DNA from 2 places in the Desulfitobacterium elongatum genome. Region 1 is predicted to be linked to the other one. Evidence: predicted binding sites of a transcription regulator. Region 1 holds the regulator's gene; the other holds the start of a gene.
The links. Region 1 encodes LexA, which represses DNA repair genes until DNA is damaged. Its sites were predicted from a motif close to CNAACANNTGTTNG; they were not measured.
Positions count from the first base shown of each region.

Region 2: uvrB (excinuclease ABC subunit UvrB) is a predicted target of LexA. The motif match lies at 1,576-1,589, and genes of this name have one in related genera.

Region 1 is NZ_AP038772.1:2,252,973-2,256,401, reverse strand. Features, by position in the region: gene ACZ42W_RS10640 (D-alanine--D-alanine ligase) at 31-1,116, shown strand; gene lexA (transcriptional repressor LexA) at 1,186-1,800, opposite strand; gene ACZ42W_RS10630 (LysM peptidoglycan-binding domain-containing protein) at 1,968-2,297, shown strand; gene ACZ42W_RS10625 (M23 family metallopeptidase) at 2,375-3,190, shown strand; gene ACZ42W_RS10620 (D-alanyl-D-alanine carboxypeptidase family protein) at 3,321-3,429, shown strand, end outside.
Region 2 is NZ_AP038772.1:167,558-170,986, reverse strand. Features, by position in the region: gene uvrB (excinuclease ABC subunit UvrB) at 1-1,468, opposite strand, end outside; gene ACZ42W_RS00845 (sugar ABC transporter substrate-binding protein) at 1,650-3,134, opposite strand; gene ACZ42W_RS00840 (hypothetical protein) at 3,248-3,429, opposite strand, start outside.

The DNA of each region.
Region 1 (3,429 bases):
AAAAATGCCGAGGGAGGATGGGTACATATAATGACACGTACAAAAATCATAATTTTATTTGGAGGACAATCTGGAGAGCATGAGGTATCCTTAAATTCAGCTCGCTCTGTTTTAAAAGCCATTGACCGTTACCAATATGATATTCAAACTGTAGGTATTTCCAAAGAAGGACAATGGTTCTGGGGAGTAAATCCTGAAGATTGGCAACAAGATCCAACCCCTCGGGGAATTCAGGTAACTCTGGTGCATGACCCGTCTAATCCACATTTTCTTGCTTTAGACGGTAGCAAGCTTCCAGACGAGGGGAAATTTAATTTGATCTTCCCAGTCCTACATGGGCCCTTTGGTGAAGATGGTACGATACAGGGTTTGTTCGAAATATCGAACATCCCTTATGCAGGCTCTGGAGTATTAGGTTCTGCCTTAGGAATGGATAAAGACCGTATGAAAGCTGTCTTCTCCGAAGCAGAGCTTCCTCAAGCAGCATATCTTACATTACTGAGGACGGATTTTAAATCTGACCCAGAGAAAGTCATAACCAATATTGAACAATCCTTAGGCTATCCCTGCTTCGTCAAACCAGCAAATCTGGGCTCGAGTGTAGGTATATCGAAAGCGCATAATCGAGCCGAACTTCAAAACGCCTTAGAACATGCTTCTCAATACGATCGCAAACTTGTCGTAGAAGAAAATATCAATGGCCGTGAGATCGAAGTCAGTGTACTTGGAAATGACGAAGCAAAAGCAAGTATCCCTGGCGAAATTCTTCCTGCACATGATTTCTATGATTACGATGCAAAATATTTAGATACAGGTTCCCGCCTGCTTATTCCAGCACCCCTTGATCCAGATGTTGTTTGTAAATTACAAGAGATGGCTGTTAGTGCTTTCCATGCGGTTGAAGCCTCTGGCCTTAGTAGAGTAGACTTTTTTGTTACAAAAGACGATCACATCTATATCAATGAGATTAATACACTGCCAGGGTTCACGCAGATATCCATGTATCCGAAACTTTGGGAAGCGAGCGGAATTCCCTACACCGAACTCATCAGTCGCCTCATTTCGCTTGGCTTTGAGCGTTTTGAGGATAATCGTTCCAGGAAAATTTCAAGATAAACGCCTTTAAATAGAAGAGGACTTGCCATTGGCAAGTCCTCTTCTATTTATTATTATCTATTTAGTATTCTAGTGTAATAATCTAAATACACCAATCACTTTCCCTAAAACGGAGACATCTTGGGAGTAAATCGGCTCCATCATTGAGTTTTCAGGTTGTAAGCGTATGAGGGTCTTTTCGCGAAAAAAGCGTTTGACTGTAGCTTCGTCACCAATCAAAGCCACAACGATTTCTCCATTCCTGGCAGTGTTTTGCTGGCGTACCAAAATCAGATCGCCATCCATGATTCCCGCTTCGATCATACTTTCACCCTTGACTCTAAGCATGAACACGCTATCAGAGTTAACTAAATCAACAGGTATAGGGAACGTATCTTCGATATTTTCCTGTGCTAAAATAGGTTGTCCTGCCGTTACCCGACCGATGATGGGTACAGATACCGTCTTTTTCTCGTTCACATCACTCGAGCTATCTAGGATTTCTATAGCACGAGGCTTTGTTGGATCGCGGCGTATGTATCCTTTTTCCTCTAAAGTTTGCAAGTGTCCATGAACCGTTGAACTCGACATCAATCCCACTGCATCACCAATTTCACGAACAGAGGGAGGATACCCCTTTTGACGAATGACACGTTTTATGAATTCTAAAATATCTGTCTGTCTGTGCGTTAAATCCGGATACACACTAGTCCCTCCCCACCATATATTAACTTCATTTTAGCATTAACCTCAAAAAACTGCAAACAAATGTTCGCTTAACTATTGACGAACATCGACTTCCTCACGTATACTGTTCCTAAGAACTTATGTTCGTATATTCATCATTTAAGGGAACGTATAGGAGGGTTAATATGAGTACTTGTTCTTCACTTCGTCAATACCGCAATCGAAAAGCACAAAGACAATTTCTTTCTTCCCTCATTCTTATCCTGCTTTTTCTCTCTAGTTTCGTATGGTTTTATTGGGACTGGCAGCGTGCTAACGACAGAGTAGAGGCATTAATTTTTCAACCCCAAGTGGTACAGACAGGAGATACTCTATGGTCATTAGCTGAAAATGCGAGACTAAAAATAGATACACGTACACTTGTTCTGGAAATCATGGATTATAATCACCTAACTGATGCCACCATTCGCACAGGTCAAGTGATATACACTCCCATTTCGCAAAATAATCCCTAATCCTCTCACTCTGCTTCTAAGGTTTTGATTCTCCCCATAAGTATGCACTGAAGAGGGAAGAGGGGAGATGAGACACGATGATTAAGTCTCTTATAAGGTTAAATAGTCATAAATTATGGCCACTTCAAATTTTAGTTCTTCTTATCGTCGGATTAACCTCATGGAAAGGTATACATAGAGCACCTCCAATTGCACCAGACATTTATCCTTACTTAACAAGCCTTTCCACCGAACTTGTCTTGAAGTGTCAAGTCGAAGGTGAGAAAATCTCTCCAACAGGATGGGCCGATTTACTTGCTCTGAAGAGCAGCCTCCCTGAAGTGCAACACTCTTTCGTTATTAAGCAATTACATTCAGGAATTTCATTCACGAAACTTTCCTGGAAATCCGAAACTATTCAGGTCCAAACGGACAAGATTAAGCTAATCAAAAGACGAAGAGAAATCCTCTTGACCCAACCTTACTTTGAACCTTCCCGTTTTGACTTTCCTGTTCAAGGAAAAACGTGGTACGAAAATACGTTTGGAGCAGATCGTGAAGGGGGAGCAAGGAAACATGAAGGAACGGACTTGTTCGGTCCTGAAGGAACACCCCTAATCAGTGTTTCCTCAGGGCAAATCGAAAAGTTAGGTTGGAATAGACTCGGAGGTGAACGAGTAGGGATCAGGGGAGAGGATGGAAATTATTATTACTATGCTCATCTGCAATCCATTGAATCTGGCTTAAAAGTCGGTCAAAAGATAGAAAAGGGAGCTCGAATTGGGACAATGGGGCATACCGGTGATGCCCTGACTACTCCAGATCACTTACATTTTGGAATCGAGTTGCCAAATGGAGAATGGATTAATCCTTATTCGTTCCTCTATGTTTGGCAGCATCTAAAAGGACTATAAACACTAACTGAAGAAATTCAAAGGTGTCAAATGATATTTATCCACGAAAATTTTTATGACTTGCTCACAAGTATCAAATTCTTTATAATATAATTGTTAACCGAACACTACAATTTTAAGAAGGTATACTATGCGTAGGAAAATTCCTAAAAGAATATGCTTATTCATTTTAGCGATTATCACTTTCGGGATAATCGTTCTTCCATATGTCCCTGGACAAGCTATCGCCTTGCAGGAAC
Region 2 (3,429 bases), 2.1 Mb from region 1:
GTAATTCGCGAAGAATCTCGACACGTTCAAGTGTGGTGATATCTGAGTGGAGGTACTTCACTGCAATATTTAGATTTTTAAAGTAATCCGTCAGGTCCTCGGCCATTTTCTTTGTCAAGGTCGTAACAAGTACTCTTTCATGCCGCTCGATCCGTTGGAAGATTTCACTGATGAGATCATCAATTTGTCCTTTACTGGGTCGGACAATAATTTCTGGATCGAGCAGACCGGTCGGACGAATAATCTGTTCCACAATCTGTGGGCAGTGTTCAAGTTCATAGGGTCCGGGAGTTGCGGTGATATAGAGGCGTTGAGTGACAAGACGTTCATACTCGTCAAATTTCAAAGGGCGATTATCAAGTGCTGAAGGTAGCCGGAAGCCGAAATCCACTAGGGTGGTTTTTCTCGACCGATCCCCCTCATACATTCCTCGGACTTGCGGCAGGGTTACATGGGATTCGTCAATCATCATTAAGAAGTCTTCAGGGAAATAATGAAGTAAGGTGTAGGGTGTTTCTCCAGCTTCGCGGAAGGTCAAATGCCGTGAATAGTTCTCGATTCCATTACAAAAGCCCATTTCTCGAAGCATTTCCAAATCATATCGTGTCCGTTGCTCCAAGCGCTGAGCCTCAAGAAGCTTATTTTCTTCTTTAAAGAGTTTAAGCCGCTCTTCTAGTTCTTGCTCAATGTTCTCTGCAGCGATCATCACTTTATCTCGGGCGGTAACATAGTGAGAGTTCGGGAAGATCGAGATATGTTTTCGCTCACCGAGGATCTCCCCTGTAAGAATATTGATTTCATAGATGTGTTCGATTTCGTCACCGAACATCTCTACCCGAATGGCATGCTCACTTGAACCGGCCGGATAAACCTCAACAACATCCCCTCTCACACGAAAGGTTCCTCGTTGAAAAGCTATATCATTACGGTCATACTGAATAGAAATCAGTTTCCGCAAGATATCATTGCGGTCAATCTCTTGCCCTTGACGTAAGGAGACGACGAGGTCACGATACTCATCAGGAGAACCCAAGCCGTAGATACAAGATACACTCGCTACAACAATGACATCTCGCCGTTCAAAGAGTGCAGCTGTCGCTGAGTGGCGCATTTTCTCGATTTCATCATTAATCGAGGAGTCTTTTTCAATATAGGTATCACTCGAAGGAACATAGGCCTCCGGCTGATAATAATCGTAGTAGCTCACGAAGTACTCGACTGCATTTTCAGGAAAGAACTCCTTAAACTCACTATAGAGCTGAGCTGCGAGTGTCTTATTATGGGCTAGAATCAGTGTGGGCCTCTGAACCTTTTCGATAATGTTCGCCATGGTAAAGGTCTTTCCCGAACCGGTTACCCCAAGTAAGGTCTGATGGCGTCTACCATCATTAATACTAGCGACCAGAGCATCAATCGCCTGCGGCTGATCCCCGGCGGGCTGATATGGGGCATGTAAGCTAAATTCCATGGGATGCTCCAATCTCCTTTCGATAATGCTGCTTTAGAAACTTCCGCACTTCAAATCATTCTAAACAGAATTATATCACTTATTTATCCGAAACAAAACAAAAAAGCCGAAAATATGTTCGGCTTTTTAGATTCTATTTTCTGGTAACCTTAAGAGGATTTGATACTTCCCTTCGTCTTGCTTATTTCTTTTCCTCTTTCTTATCTCCTTCGCTTGCCTTTTTTTCTTCGCCACCGCTATCTTTACTATCCTTACTTGCTTGTTGTCCTCCTTGCTTTGACTGTTGCATTTCTTGAAGGAGCATTTCCGGGGGAATCGTCCGAACTTGGTCGTTTGCATTCTTTTCAGTTCCGATAACTTTCCCTTGAGCGTCCAGATACTCCCGCGTGATTTCAGTACGGATTTTCTCTGTCACTTTACTTACACCTTGAGGCATATTCCCGCCCGTTTGCTGTTGCTGTTCTCCTCCTTGAGAAGAGGAACTTCCTTGTTTACTCTCATTCTGTGAACTACCCTGTTTGCTATCACTGCTCTGCGAGCTTCCTTGATTCTTTTGATTAGATCCCTGTTTGCTCTCACTTTGCTTCTGCGCCTCTTCCTGCTTCTGAGCCTCTGCGGCCTTTGTATAACTTTTTTGAACGACCGCTAAATTTTCAGGAGTCACGGTCTTTACAGGAACAATTTTCGCAGGGACTTCTCCCTGGTCACCCGTTAACGATGCGCTTATATCTAGGGCTTCATTTTTGACAATCTTTTGTGCCCACTGGAATGCATTCACGCCTTGAATGTAGGGTGCGGTATCAATATCGGCAATTTGTCCGCCTGACGCCATTCGTTGAAGGGATTGTATGTTGGCTTGGCCTCCGATTAATAGAATCTTCTTTTCGAGTTGCTGGGCCTTGAGAACTTCATACGCTTGAGCCGCTAGCTTTTCATTTTGGGCGCAAATGACTTGCACTTTGTCCGGATTCTTTTTCAGGTATTCAATCAATCCCTGCTTTGCAATAGATTCCGAACCTGATGGGTTTGAAATGGAGTGAACGGTAATCTTTGGATTCTTGTTCAGAACTCGTCTCAGCGCTGCTAAGGCTTCCTGAGCTGCGCTATCCCCAGGATCTCCTTGTAAAAAGACAACTTGTCCCTCATTGACTTTGTTTAGTATGGGCTGTGCCATCAACTCTCCAGCTTGATTGGGGTCTGGGAGAATTACCCCAGCCGCTTTGACTCCTGCGGGAACTTCATTTAAAGCCAGAATAGGGACCTTATCTTCTTGCGCACTTTGGAGAAATTCTTTATTCCCACCTTGGTAGATAAGAATCTTAGCGTCTTTTAAGGGAGATTCCTTTTTCTGGTCTTTAGAATTTCCGTTGCTTTTAGACTGTGAACCCGTTTTGCCTTCCGCCTGCTGCCCGCTTGCTGTATCCTGCGCAGAGAGGACTTTCACTTCCATGTCTTCCTTTTTTGCCATGTCTTCAATCCCACGGAGAATCAAAGCTTTATTCGGGTCCTCATCATTCAAGGCAACCGCAATAATCTGCTTCTGATTGTCTTGAGTAGATTTGCTGGAGGTTTTCTGCTTCTTGTTCCCCAGTAGGTCTTGTAGACTGCAACCCGTAAGGGTTAAGCTTAAAAGGATAACAAAAAAAACCAGGAGAATTCTTTTCATGGGACACGCTCCTTTCCAGGCTCGAATCCATATCTTAGTTTCCCCCTGATTTTATGAATTATCCGATGACTCATCGGTCCATAAGCTCCTGCTTCTCAATCCTGCTCAAGTCTTCAAATCGTTTTTTTAAGTTCAATGTCTCTTAAGATGGAATTCATTATTTCATCTCTTATTATATCCACTTGATTAAAATCAATGACATCCATATAAATTGATTTTAGAAGGCCTCTGAGGTTCTGAGCTTGAACTAAGGCCTCTTTTAAATCTTTGCTAAAGGGGCAACCCAGTCCTTGAT